2 regions of the Paenibacillus sp. JNUCC 34 genome follow, and region 1 is predicted to be linked to the other one. Evidence: riboswitches for the same ligand, from Rfam matches in the RefSeq annotation. Region 1 holds a riboswitch; the other holds the start of a gene.
What was found. A riboswitch is a leader RNA that binds a small molecule or an ion and turns the genes downstream of it on or off. The one in region 1 is predicted to bind cyclic di-AMP.
Positions count from the first base shown of each region.

Region 2: another riboswitch for cyclic di-AMP. It lies ahead of AC2TF5_RS27755 (resuscitation-promoting factor); the one in region 1 lies ahead of AC2TF5_RS10770 (C40 family peptidase).

Region 1 covers NZ_CM177770.1:2,273,547-2,280,939, forward strand. The annotation lists gene AC2TF5_RS10755 (SDR family oxidoreductase) at 114-968, opposite strand; gene AC2TF5_RS10760 (ferredoxin family protein) at 1,263-1,502, shown strand; gene AC2TF5_RS10765 (Mrp/NBP35 family ATP-binding protein) at 1,582-2,652, opposite strand; cyclic di-AMP (ydaO/yuaA leader) riboswitch at 2,997-3,128, shown strand; gene AC2TF5_RS10770 (C40 family peptidase) at 3,133-3,606, shown strand; gene AC2TF5_RS10775 (phosphotransferase family protein) at 3,735-4,682, shown strand; gene AC2TF5_RS10780 (2Fe-2S iron-sulfur cluster-binding protein) at 4,716-5,108, shown strand; gene AC2TF5_RS10785 (VOC family protein) at 5,295-5,705, shown strand; gene AC2TF5_RS10790 (response regulator) at 5,758-7,393, shown strand, end outside.
Region 2 covers NZ_CM177770.1:6,009,908-6,017,300, forward strand. The annotation lists gene rsmA (16S rRNA (adenine(1518)-N(6)/adenine(1519)-N(6))-dimethyltransferase RsmA) at 1-147, opposite strand, end outside; gene rnmV (ribonuclease M5) at 144-695, opposite strand; gene AC2TF5_RS27755 (resuscitation-promoting factor) at 814-2,040, opposite strand; cyclic di-AMP (ydaO/yuaA leader) riboswitch at 2,312-2,524, opposite strand; gene AC2TF5_RS27760 (TatD family hydrolase) at 2,725-3,492, opposite strand; gene AC2TF5_RS27765 (HD domain-containing protein) at 3,579-4,865, opposite strand; gene AC2TF5_RS27770 (AbrB/MazE/SpoVT family DNA-binding domain-containing protein) at 5,188-5,442, shown strand; gene rsmI (16S rRNA (cytidine(1402)-2'-O)-methyltransferase) at 5,638-6,528, opposite strand; gene AC2TF5_RS27780 (tRNA1(Val) (adenine(37)-N6)-methyltransferase) at 6,525-7,283, opposite strand.

The sequences.
Region 1 (7,393 bases):
CTTGAGCCTTTAAGTTGAATCATAAAGCCCCTTTCTTTACCCTGCAATGTTCAGGTGTGAGAAAGGGGCTTTTTATGAAAAGAAAATGAAATGTCTGATCAATTAGAGCGGGGTCACTTGCCGCGCCGCGTCAGTTTAGCGAGTTCATCCCACTGTTCCTCAGTTACTTCAGCCAGCTCATTAAACTGACCGGCGCCTTGAAGCCATTCACCGCCATCGATTGTAATAACATCACCATTTATGTATCCGGCGTAGTCTGAAATAAGATAAGCAGCAAGATTGCTGAGCTCTTCTTTATCTCCCACGCGTGCGAGAGGGATACGGTTAATCATCTTTTGCTCAAATTCCGGTGTAGGAGACAATCTGGACCAAGCGCCTTCCGTTGGAAACGGCCCGGGTGCAATTGCCACCTGCCGAATGCCGTAAGGTGCCCATTCTACAGCGAGTGAACGGGTTAATGCCAATACTCCAGCTTTTGCCGCCGCAGAAGGGACAACATAACCGGATCCTGTAGAGGCATAGGTCGTGACGATATTCAGCATCGTTCCGGAAATCCCTTGCTCAATCCATCGTTTTCCAACTTCCAGAGTTGTGTAAAATGTGCCATGAAGCACGATGTTGAGAACGGCATCCACGGCTCTAGGAGAGAGGCGTTCCGTAGGACTGATGAAATTACCAGCTGCGTTATTGACCAGCACGTCGATGCCCCCGTAATGCTGTTCTACCTCTTCCACCAGTTCATGCACCTGGGATGGATCGCGAACATCGCAGCTTTTGAAATATACGGCATGCCCGTAACTGCTCATTTCCTCTGCAGCAGCCTTCAGTACGTCTTCACGCCGTCCGCAAATGGCGAGTTTCGCACCCAACTTCAGAAATTTCTCCCCCATGGCCCTTCCCAGCCCTGTAGCCCCACCTGTTATCAGCACAACCTTGTCCTTCAACAAATCCTTAGCAAATGGACCCATTGCTCCACACTCCTTCAGATCTGGTTAAATTGCAAAAAAATACCGATATATCCGAGCGTAACATGTAAATGTCTGGAATGGAATAAATCTTTATCCAATACTTACCGTTAGCTGGCATATCATTTATTTATACGGCTGAAGGGCAGTATTGACAAAATTAACAATGATCCACATAATTATTATATGTTTATGTATAAAAAGTACTGAATCTAGATTTTTTTGTCCTATTATTCCTATTTATGATGTATGATTAAAAGAAAGCTAGATTAGTACAATGGAGAGGGGAGTAATCACATGTATGTTATAGGTTCAGCCTGCATAGACGAGAAAGCGGGAGAATGCGTTGACGTATGTCCTGTTGATTGCATTGAAGAAGGAGAGGACCAGTTCTATATTGACCCGGATGTTTGTATATCTTGCGGTGCTTGTGAAGCGGCTTGTCCTGTAACAGCAGTATTCTATATCGATGATTTGCCAGAAGAAGAAAAGCCTTACTATGAGAAGGCTGTAGAATACTACAAAAACAAAAATTAAATCATACGAAAATAACACCCTTCCGGGCAGGTGCGGAGCGATCCGGTCACCATATTGGAAGGGTGTATTTGTCATGCATTTATGGAGAAGATTGAATAATGTGATGAGCCAGATCATCGTAAATGGAGCTGAGAAGATTCGGCTTAGTCGATTCCATTTCATCAGGAACAATTGGAATCTGGGTGAGTAGGGACGTATTCAGCTGGTTCGCCAGCTTTTCTCCGCCGCCCTTGCCAAAGATATAATGCTTGGTGCCTGAAGGATCTTCATAATAAGACATGTTCTCCACAACGCCGAGAATACGGTGATTGGTCTGAAGGGCCATTAGTCCTGCACGCTCTGCAACGACTGTTGCTGTGGACTGTGGTGTAGTGACAATAATTTCAGAACATTCAGGTATCATCTGATGAACAGCCAGAGCGATATCGCCTGTCCCAGGCGGGAGATCAATAAGCATATAGTCCAGCGGCCCCCACATCACATCATTCAAAAAACTGGACAGCATTCTTCCTAGTCTGGGTCCCCGCCACAGGACAGGGTCGTTACCCTTAACAAAAAATCCGGTTGATATGACTTGAACACCGTCTCTTTCTATCGGTGTGGGCCGGCTATTCGTAGGCTCTGGCTTCTCATGTATTCCCATCATGTCTGGTATGCTGAAGCCGTAGATGTCTGCGTCAATGATTCCAACTTTCTTTCCAGCCTTCTGTAATGAAAGAGCCAGATTCAGTGTAACTGTAGATTTTCCGACGCCTCCTTTTCCGCTGGCTACCGCTATAAATTTGACACCCGCTTTAACCAAAGGACTTACTGGAAAAGAACCCTGCGCCCCCCCTCTATTGGCAGGCTGTTGGCCAGAAGGTTTCATCTCCTGCGCTCGAGCAGTTATGTTATGCCTCTCCTCGGCAGAAACTTGCTTGACCCTAATATGTATGTCTGTCATTCCCATTGTGCGCAATAGCCCTTCAATCTGTTTACAGCGTATTTCTGTTATGCCTTGCTCCTGTTCTTGCTCTGTGGCGATTAGAGTCATCGCTGCTTTGTCTTCTTTCAGCATGACATCACGGATTAATCCAATTTGAATCAAGGGAAGTTTCAATTCGGAGTCGAGTATCTTCGTCATTTCACGATTAAATACTTCTCTATTCATAAGTCACCTGTGCAAAACGATGACAATGCGGATACCTGCAAGTTGATAAAGAGTTCTGGTAAGCCAACATTCGTAATTCCCTCCTTGAAAACCGATAATCAATTTCAGTTTAAAGAAAGAGAAAGGGCTAGTCAACAAATGAGTCTAGTACACAAGCGATAGCGAGAGTCCAACGAAAATACGAGCGATAGATAGAAAAACGGGTCAATTAGCTGTTAGTCGACATCACTGCAGGGCATGACGGGTGATTAGCGAGATTTGCAGAATAAAATTACAATTTTGTTACTGAATACGATTGACATATCACCTCAAAATATACTACATTATGATAGAGTTACAAAACTTTAATGAATTTGCCGAATTTCGTTTTGAAAACGGGGGAACCAATCTGGGTGAATTATTCTTGAAGTCAAGGGAATATAGGAAACCTTCAACCGAACCCTTAGCTAACTCCGTAGGCACCGAAGGGGGAAAGTGTTTTTGAAGAAAGTCGTATTATCTGTACTAGGGTCTGCACTTATTTTTTCCTCTGGCGCCTTCACGGCATATGCGGACCAGCCGAAGCTTCAGAGTGAAGTTACACAATTAGTAGGAACTCCTTATAAATGGGGAGGAACAACTGTAAGCGGATTCGATTGCTCCGGATTTATTTTGTACATATTCGATCAATATAATCTCGATCTGCCGCGAACTTCGGCATCACAAGCAGAAGCTGGTGTTCACGTGGAGCAAGATGATCTTCGATTGGGAGATTTGGTCTTCTTCAATACGAGTGGCCGAGGTATCTCGCATGCAGGAATTTATATTGGAAATGATGAGTTCGCTCATGCATCCACTAGCAGAGGAGTAAGAATCAGCAAGCTTTCGGAATCCTACTATAAGAATCGTTATGTAACAGCACGTCGTGTCATCGATCAAGACAATTATGTTCAGATGGTAGGTAGTATGAATTAATATTTCCTCAACGAATAGAAGTCCGCGATGAATTTCGCGGGCTTTTTGTTGTATGATATTACTATATTTAGGTAAAGAGTGTTGAGCTCATTGTATGAGAAGATATAGCTGGGGGATAGATTACTATAATGTCAAATTTATTTAAGAAGGAAATTCATGATTGGAACAGCTGGGGAGCTGTTTATCAATCCATCGAGGATTTTAGACCTCTGATTCATGAAATCTTTGCAAGGGAACAGTTGATAGGAGCAGAAGATATCTCTCATTTAACACCGGGAACAAATGCCGTTTTCAAAACAGGATCCCATGTGATCAAAATTTTTGCACCGATTTCATCTGGAATGAATACGGATCAGGACTTTAAAGCTGAGCGAGTTGCGATGCAACGAGCGATAGACCAAGGAGTTCGGACCCCGAATATTGTAGCTGCATCCAAAATTAATGATAAATATGAATTTAAGTATATCATTATGGATTTTATTGAAGGTCAAAGTGCTGGGGATGCCATAAATGGCTTTACATATGAGCAAAAGCGAGATTTCGTAGGTGAGTTACAAGATGATATGGTGAAGTTGAACACGCTGCCGGATGAAGAAGTGAGTCGTGCTGCGATCATTGAGAGAGCAATCCATAATGAGCGCTGGAAGATCGTATCTTCTGAGGTAAGAAAACAGATTGAGCACTTTTTGAACCATTATGAGTTTGGTACCTGCATGCATGTTCATGGAGATCTTACGGGTGACAATGTATTGATTGATTCGAAAGATCAGGTTTATATTATAGATTTTGCAGACAGTACCATTGCACCGGTAGAATATGAGTATCCTGGGATTGTGTTTGAGTTGTTTCAAAGTGATGTAGAAACTGTTCATGAGTTTATAAAATGTAGGAATCTGGAATACAGTGAGTTCATTGACCTGCTATTTGCGGGGACGCTGCTGCATGACTTTGGTGCGAACTTTGTAAAATCCATTTATGAAAAACATACAGGAAAAGGTGTCGGTGAGATGTTAGACATTTTTGAGTATAAGGAGTTGATTCATACCCATCTGATGTCACATTCCCAGAATATATAAACTTAATGGACTCATTGAGGAGGGAGATACAGCGTGTTTAAATTTTGGAAAGGCCGGGAGGGGAAGAATAAATCGGTTCCGGAGAGTACCGCTGCGCCCGGGAATGACGCATATGAAGAAACGGAAGAGCAAATCGTAGAATTAAAGGGCAGAAATGTTCAACGATTCGTTGCGCCGGTCATTGGTTTGACGGTATTGGATTTGGCGGAGAAGAATGAAGTGGACTGGAATTCTTTCTGCAAAAGAGGGACATGTGCCCGCTGCCGATGTCATGTCAGTGAAGGATTGGAATATTTATCCGATCCAAACGAAGCGGAGGAGAAGCGGCTTGATCCAGAGGAGATTGATGAGGGATACCGTCTGGGTTGCCAGGCAAAATTGGAGAGAATAGGCGCCATATCCATTAAACATGCACCTTATTTTTAATAGATATTAATTCACGAACAGCCGGAGGCCTGAGCAAGCAGGTCATCCGGTTTTTTGATGCTATCAGAGGCAGTCATGATAACGAATGAATTTGATAAAAAATAGCACATTTCACTTTTAATGTTTGCTATGATGTTCATAACTGGAACTTATTAGGCTGCCAAAAAGCTATTTGGAGGGGTATATATGAAGAGTAATGAGAACGATATCAAAACAGCTGCACCGGAAAGTCCGATTCAAAACAAGGTTGGCAGCATTTTTGTTCCTGTACGAGACATTGAGAAATCACGTGAATGGTACTGCACTCTTCTTGGCATCGATCTTGAGAGCTGCAGCATTATGAACGGTCATCTGTGTCCAATTCCAATGCAAGGTACTGGGGTCATTCTAGATACGATGCCTATGTGGGGCGGCAAGGAGCCGGGCGGAGCCCCCCCTGTTTCTACGCCTGCTTTTATGCTGCTGACCCATGACCTGGAAGCTTCCTATAATTATGCCAAGACTACAGGTGTCAATCTGGTAACGGGCATTGAACATGAGCATTGGTTTGTCATTAAGGACCCAGATGGTAATTTGCTGATGGTATGCAAGGAGTAGTTGAATAACCTCGGTTTTCCACTGGAGAAATTTCAAATTTACTGTTAAAGTAATGTCCACATACGTAATCGTTGGAATGGGGGCGATTCAACTGTACAAAATCATCATTGTCGATGACGAGCCGATCGTCCGTGAAGGAATCAGAAACCGTATTCAATGGGCGGAACATGGATTTGAATGTGTAGGAGTTTGTGAGAATGGCAGGGATGCGTTGGAAGTCGTTGCGCAGCTTGAGCCGGATGTCGTGATGACAGACATTTATATGCCTTTTTTGGACGGACTGGAGCTTTCACGTCATATTGCCGAAAAATATCCACGAACGAAAATCATTATTTTAACGGGTTACGACGATTTTGAATATGCGCAGCAGGCCGTTAAAATCCAAGTGGCAGACTTTATTTTGAAACCGGTTACATCGGCGGAGTTACGCGAAATGCTGGATAAACTCAAAGCCGAGATGGATGAAGAGCGGGGTCACTGGGAACATTTGAATCGGCTTAAACAGCAACTGAATGAGAGTCTTCCGCTGCTTAAGGAGCGATTTCTCGAACGGTTGGCATCCTCCGCCCTGAATGAATGGGAAATCAACAATAAAATGGCTTTTTTCAATATACCGCTTCCTGGTCCTTTTTTTGTAGCGATCGCTTCGGATATGGATGAATGGAGGACGGAAGAACAAGGTACAGATAATGAGCTGTATGCTTTCGCAGTTTATAACATCATTCAGGAAATAACTGATACAGAGGCAACTTCTGCCGTATTCCGTTATAAAGGGAACAAGGTCATCACCATATTATCTGGAGAAGGAGAAGAAGAGTTATATAGCCGAGTCCAGGAACTGGCCGAGGAGATCAGGACATCTATCAAAAGATATTTAAATTTCACAGTTACCGTTGGCGTTGGCACGATCTGCCGTCATCTGAAGGACATTCGGCATTCCTGTCGTGCATCCGTTGCTGCACTGGAATATCGTTTGCTCATCGGAAGTGATCAGGTCGTCAGTATTTCGGATCTGGAAAAACGGGGTTCCATGCCTCTTTATGATGGTACGGAGATAGAGAAAACGCTCGTGTCGGCGATCAAAACCGGAACACCCGATGATGTGGAGCAATCCATCGGCAAACTTATAGCAGAGCTTGGCAACGCTTCGATCTCATTGGAGCAGTGCTATGTAAGAGTGCTTCGAACGATGTTGGCAGTCCTACAGGCTTTGTTCGAGATTGGATGTAATGAAAAAGAGTTGCTAGGTAAAGAAACTCGTCTCTTGACGGAGCTGTATTCTTTCCGTTCACTGGATGAGATCGAACGCTGGCTGAAGGATATGTGTGGAAAGGCGATAAAGGGTGTAGCCGAAACCCGAAGAGATATATCCCGTAACCAGATGCTTGATGCCGTTGATTATATTCAACGGAATTACGATGATACCGAGCTCTCCGTGAAAACGGTCTGCAGCCGAATCTTTATGAGCGCCAGCTACTTCAGCTCCTTATTTAAGGCTCACACAGGAAAAACTTTTGTAGAGTATGTCACGTCATTCCGGATGGAGAAGGCCAAAGAACTATTAAAGCACTCCAACTTGAAAACATATGAAATCGCTAACAAAACAGGGTATCAGGATGCACAGTATTTTAGCGTGTTATTCAAAAAATACACAGGTGATACACCAACGGAATACCGACAAAAAATGC
Region 2 (7,393 bases), 2.3 Mb from region 1:
ATCCAGGTCGGCTGCCTCTACAATCTTGTACAGTATATTTTGATCGATGAGAAAGTTTTGTCCAAGACTCTTCTTAAACGAGAAGCCATGACGATGTATAATCTCCTTCGTTCTCCTCGGGGTTGAAATATCCTCAATCCGTGTCATAGCTCTGTACCTCCCTCTTCCAGCTGAGCGAGCGCTGCTGCGAATTCTTCATGTGATATTTGAAACATGGCCAGCCGTTTATGAAACTGTTTGCCGTTACAGTATCCAATGCCGAGCAGGTTGCCCATCGTCATCCGTCTCGCTGCAGCCTGCGGGTGCACAATCAGCCCCGCTTCAATCAGATCATCCAGCCCAATGAGGCTTTCCGATCCTTCAAATGACGTATGCAATCGTTCCAGCGCATGGCGAATCGCCTCCGGCGATGCATTCTCCACCCCGATATCTCCTTTTCGCGTTGCATCGGCTTCCGGAATGAAGGCATGCTTACAGCCAGGGACCTTAGCGTCGATAATCTTGCGGATCCGCTCTCCGGCATGGTCCGGATCGGTTAAAATAATGATTCCGCGCCGTTCTTGCGCTAATGCAATTCGTTTCAGTATTCGGCTGTTAATGGCCGATCCTCCGGTTTCAATCGTGTCTGCTTCAACAGCCCGCTTCACTGCTACTGTATCGTCCCGGCCCTCCACGACAATGACTTCTTTGATCATTCCCTGTTTCTTCCTTCCCAAAACAAAAGAAGAGGATAATTATCCTCTTCTTAGCATCACATTAATATTAATTAAATAGTATAGCATTAGCATGGCAATGTAAAACGGAATTCATGCGTTAATTGAGCTCTGGTTTCACAGGGCCAATCACATAAACGGTATGCCCGCTTTTACGCCCAAATTTGTATGCCGATTTTAAAGAATTAAAATAGACATCAATTTTGTTGCCTTTAATGGCACCGCCGGTATCTTCTGCACGGCGGAAGCCCACGCCTTCAATATATACCCACCAACCGATTGGTATCACACTCGGGTCCACCGCAATCGTACGTCCTTCCGTTACGCGTGTACCGGAAGCTGTATTGGTCCCGATGCCTTCCTGTTCGGCGGAATAAGCTGTCATAGAAACATTGTTTAGTACTTTTTTATATTCGAAGTCAACTCCGGCTCTGGAAACCACATTGTTAACTTTAACCTTTTCGGATACCGCCTTAACTGCTGGCTTCTCTGGACTCGATTCCTTGGCTGCTGCCGTTCTCACGGTAGCATTCCCAGTCGTGGTTTTGTCAGCAGATGCAGTTTCAATAACAGGTGCTTCAGGCACTACTACTTTTTTCGTGCCGACTGCAATAATCTTATCCTTCGTCTTACGCTGTACCTCTTTGCCTATTACATTTTTTGAAACAAGCTTACCATCCTCATAGACTTTCTCAACATGATTAACCACAATGCCCGGCTTACCACTTTGAATCACCCGGTTATCGCCCTTCACAAGCGAAGGATCTGCCGTTTTGATGACACGGAAAGAGCGGTTTTCAGTTTGCTTAACCGTTTGTTTCGTGACGCGAACGACGCGAATGTCTGCTTTGTCGGTAATTTCCGTGTCCAGGGAAGGATTTATTATATCTTCGCCCTTGATTGAAATGCCTGTTTCCTTAAGTACATTTCCAACCGTATCTTGGGTAGTAAATATTGTGTTTACTTTGCCGTCTGCAGTCACTTTTACAGGTACTGCGAGTTTAATAAATACTCGATCTCCATCCTGAAGTACACCGTTTAACGGCATGGAAACCTCATCCTGCGGCTTCAGGGAGATGGCATGCTCATCCAGCACTTCATGAAGCATAGCCTCTCGGGTTTCCACTGTGGTGACACGGCCGTCAACCACAAGGTGAATTTCTTTGCTCGCCTGATTGTGAACAATCAGCAGTACGAGCACTGTAATTGCGATGGCGCCAATGGCGGCCAGCATTAGGTGACGCAAATTCTCATGCTTCCATCGTAATGCGTAAGACATGCTGGATGATTGTGATTCATGGGTCTCTTCTGGTTGAATAACGCCCACTATGTCATCCTCCTTCATAGTCCCGCCGTCTAGGTAACGCATGATGCATTTGACGTGACTATAGCAAATTGTCTCACAGGGTGCCCTGCTATCTATCTACACCCTGCGTTAATCCCCGTCTTCCCGTTCATACGATCGTCACCTCCTGTTTACCAAAAGTATGACGATACTGTCTCCAATATTCTAAAATAAAAGAAAGCCAAAGAAAGAGTTATAGAGACTCTTTCGTGGCTTCCTGATGTCTGGAATCTGGAAAATGCATGCACGAGTTTGCCTCTCTTACTTACGCTTACGGAGTTAGCTGTCGGGTTCGGACGTAAGAGAGACGCCCTATCTCAAGTCACCCGCTCATGGCGGATGCCCTCAAATTCACCCCAAAGACCCGAAATAGAAATCAAATACAGTGAAGCTCAGCATGATTGCCAGCTATTCCTGTATCGGTTCCCCCGTTCTCCGAACATCGGAGATTAAGCGAGACGGTTCATAAAATAATCGGCTGTTCGTTTCCGATCAGCTTCTTATCACTGAAAAGATGATATCCTGTTTCCATGCAGGTTGTAAAGCAACAATCAACCACATTTTTTCAGATAAAAGGTTAAAATATTGTAATATCGCCGCCTTTTTTGGTTAAAAAACTTTAATTGGTCGTGAATGCTCTGTTTTTCATTACATTTACTCTCGATTTCATTTAATACCAAATCGTTCCAGTCCATTTTTAGTCGTAATTGAACCTAATTCTTCCAGAGACAAGCCCCTAATCTCAGCTGCTGCCTCGGCCACTAATCTCACATGAGAAGACTCATTACGCTTCCCCCGAAACGGATGAGGCGTTAAGTAAGGGGAGTCGGTTTCGATGAGCAGTCGGTCCATCGGGACCTGTGCTAAAACCTCTTTTGGCTGTCTCGCATTTTTGAATGTTATCGGCCCGCCAAAAGAAATATGGAAGCCCATATGTAGGCACTGCTTGGCTGTTTCCCAGCTACCAGAAAAGGAGTGCATTACTCCACCAACCTCTGACGCCTTCTCTTCTTTCAAAATCTTCACGATATCCTCATGTGCATCCCGGTTATGAATAACAATCGGCATGTTCAATTCCCGTGCTAAACCAATCTGCCTACGCAGCACTTTATGCTGAACTTCCTTGGGAGAGGTGTCCCAATGATAATCCAGGCCGATTTCACCGATAGCCACAACTTTCTTATGGCTGCAAAGTGAAGCGATCCATTCCAAATCTCCATCTTTCATCGTTATTGCATCCACAGGATGCCAACCGACGGCCGCATAAATAAAATGATATGTTTCCGCCAATTTCATGGTGGTAGGAATCGTTTCCTGGTTAAAGCCAATATTGATCATTCGGGTTACACCGGCTTCCAGAGCACGGTTGATAACCTCCTCACGATCTTCGTCGAACTCGGGAGCATCCAGATGTGTATGTGTGTCGAATAACATAAATAAACAATCTCCTTTCTTGTCGCAGACCAGCACAATAATAACCGCCGGTTCTAGCTGTTCAATACTTTGCTAATATCCGTTTATCAACCTTGTCCAAACACGGTTTTGAGATCCTCCGGCAAGGTATTCAAAACGTTCCTCACCTTTTCCTCAGGAAAGTATAAACGGTATCGCCCGCGGTGAATCCCGCTAATAGAGCGCACAATATCAGATACTTCGGATATTTCACGAACATGTTCATGTCTGTCCAGCAACAAAATCTGTTTATCGCTCTCAGGCGAGCCGGAATGAAATTCATCATAAGGAAGATCGGTCGGATAATCAATCTCGAAATCATAATCCGGGTGAAGTCCAGCATCACGAAATGCCTGGCGGATTCCGTCGACGGTCTCTCTATCTATGGTGTCGATTTCTACATATTTATAGAGCCTGCGATGCATAAACCGACCACATAAATCACACAGAAGCTCATCCTTCTCGGCCGTCCACTGCAAAAAAGTCGTCTGAATCAACGCTTCATCCAGACGCAAATACTGACTCACCGTGAGATTTCCCTCAAATAAAGCTGGCAGCGGATCCACCATAAAACTGAATTCATAACCTTCGCGGTATAGTTCCTTCGCTCTCCTGAAGATTTGCCTCAGTATAATCTCCGAACTTCGGGTCACCGGATGAAAATAAACCTGCCAGTACATCTGATACCTGGACATCAAATAATCTTCCACCGCATGCATGCCTGATTCCTTCACCACCACACGGTCCCGATACGGGCGTAGCATCCGCAATATCCGGTCAATATCAATCGTGCCATAATTAACACCTGTGTAGTATGCATCGCGCAACAGGTAATCCATCCGGTCTGCATCCAGCGGACTGGTCACAAGATTGATGACGATCGGCTTTTCATATGTTTTGTTGATGACTGAGGCTACCCGCTGCGGAAAATCTAAATCCACCTCTTGGAGGACGCTATTTACACATGTATCTCCAAGCAGAATTTTACAAGTCCAGTTCTCGTGATTCATTTGAAAAGCCTCTTCTATAGAATGAGAAAATGGCCCGTGTCCGAGATCATGCAGCAGTGCCGCACATAAAGTGAGCAGACGCTCTTCTTTTGGCCAATCGGGATAACCGCTACGTTCGAATTGAGAAATGATTCTTCTCGTAATTTCATATACGCCTAATGAATGTGAGAAACGACTATGCTCGGCTCCATGAAAAGTTAGGAAGGAAGTCCCAAGCTGCCTTACCCTGCGAAGCCGCTGAAATTCCGGTGTATTAATTAACCGCCAGATCATGTCATCCTGTACATGAATATAGTTGTGAACCGGATCTTTAAATACTTTTTCCTCAGTAATCGGTAAATGCATGCTTCTCATCTCCTTATCCTGAACATCGAAATTATTGCTTCCCCACTTTTTTTTGACACCTACTGTCGAACGATGTCGAATAACGTAAAATCCCGCTTTCCAAATCGACATGAACAAAAACAAGCTTATTTACCTAAGACTTTTGACATTTCTCTAGTAGAATAAGGCTTTTGTTCACTATATTTTCGTAAATTAGTTTCTTATTTTCAAATTTATAGGTTGACTGTTTTGGGAATCGTTGGTACTATAAATAACATAAAAAAGAGAACAATGTCGAATTATGACTTTTTTAAATTATTGGCGAGAGGGGCATCAATCAGTTATGATGAAATCAACAGGTATTGTAAGAAAAGTAGATGAACTAGGACGGGTCGTTATTCCAATTGAACTCCGTCGTACATTAGGAATCGGTGAGAAGGATGCACTCGAAATCTACGTGGACGGTGAGCGTATTATGCTCAAGAAATACGAGCCTGCTTGCATCTTCTGTGGTAATGCTGAGAACGTAACTTACTTCAAAGGCAAAATTGTTTGCAATGAATGTATCTCAGAAATTCCAACACCTGTGACAAATTAAGAAACATAGTATATAATAGTTTTAATCGAAATTGTTAATTCTAACCTTTTTCATATCTCCTTGACGCCTTCCTCGGCTATGAACCCAGCCGCAGGGAGGTATTTTTTTGCTTTTTTAACTCCCGCGGCCCTATTTCCTTTAAAGATAACACACCAGTCTGACTGATACTTTCTTACGACAATTTCACCTCATCCTCTAGTTGTCCAGTAGTGAGTTATAAATATCACGTTTAGAGACACCACGGTCGGAGGCGGTTTTTTTCATGGCATCCTTACGGCTCATTCCTTCGCTTTCGTAATGCTCTACATGTGCTTCAAGTGTTAGTTCTTGCCACCAAGCGTCTCTCTCCCGCTGCTCTTCCTCAGCGCTGGCACCTTCTACGACGATACAGTACTCACCAAGCGGTGGATGGTCCTCCAGCCAGCTCAGACATTCCGATATTGGACCGCGTACAAATTCTTCATAACGTTTTGTCAGCTCACGCGCAAGAGCCACATTTCGGTCCCCGAGCGCCTCTAACATAATTTCCAGCGTCTTCTTTACCCGGTGCGGCGATTCGTAGAATAGCAATGTGCCCTGAGATGCCTGAAAGGAGGACAACTGAGCTATTATATCTTTCCGCTCACGAGGTAAAAATCCGATAAATGTAAAACGTTCGGTCGGCAGGCCCGAAGCAATTAAACCGGAAAGTGCGGCATTCGCCCCCGGTACAGGAATGACCGAAATACCTTCGGCAACAGCCAGTCTCACCAGGTCGGATCCGGGGTCGGAAATAGCAGGCAGACCGGCATCACTGACGATCGCCACATTTTTTCCTTCTATTATATAGCGTATAATTTCAGGACCGCTTGCCCCCTTATTATGCTCATGATAGCTAAACAGCTGCTTGGGCTGAATTTCAAAGTGCGTGAGCAATTTACGGGTCTGCCGAGTATCCTCCGCGGCGATAATATCACACTCACGAAGTGTGCGCACAGCACGGTAGGTCATATCCTCGAGATTCCCGATCGGCGTTGCCACCAAATACAATGATCCGGTTCTTCCCTCAACACGTATCTCAAAGCTATTTTGACAGGTCAGGTTCATGATTTCCCCTCACTTGATCCATAATATATTTCCATCATTTCGCGGCAGTACTGTCCTTGATCATCATAGACAATGATTGGTGGCTGCAAACGTACCTCCGGCTTGCCATCCTTAATACATTCAATCAGCACCATATTGGCTTCCATATGCAGACGGGGATGGACAAAACGGATAATTTTCGGCTCCAGGCGATACTTCTGCATCAGACTGATAATCTCCGCCAAACGCTGCGGCTTGTGCACCATACACAACTTACCTCCGGGACGTACCAACCGGGCTCCCGACTGAATAACCTCCTCCAGCGTACAGTGAATCTCATGTCTTGCAATCGCCTGATGACGATTCAGCTTAATATCACTGCCATTCATCGGCATATAAGGCGGGTTCACGGTAATGGCATCATATACCCCATGCCCTGTGTCCAAATACAGCTCTCTCAAATCACCTTCCCGGATCTTCACCCGTTCCTGCAGATGATTCAGCGCCACACTTCGTCTCGCCATATCGGCCAGTCTAGGCTGTATTTCGATCCCTTCAATGACGGCATCACTTCGCGTAGTGAGCAGCAATGGGATCACACCATTTCCGGTACACATATCCAAAATTCGGCCCCGACGCGGAATATTCGCAAACCTTGCAAGCAGTACTGCGTCCATGGAAAAGCTGAATACCTCATCACTCTGAATGATACCAAGCTCATGTGTCAGCAGATCATCGATCCGCTCCGAGCTGTGCAGAACTATATCTTGATTCATAATCCCAATCCTTTATCGGTTTAATATATAAACTACAGAAACGGCTGCGTCCTGTTCATCACGACTACAACCGCTCCTGGATTATTTGATTCATATAATCATGTAACAGT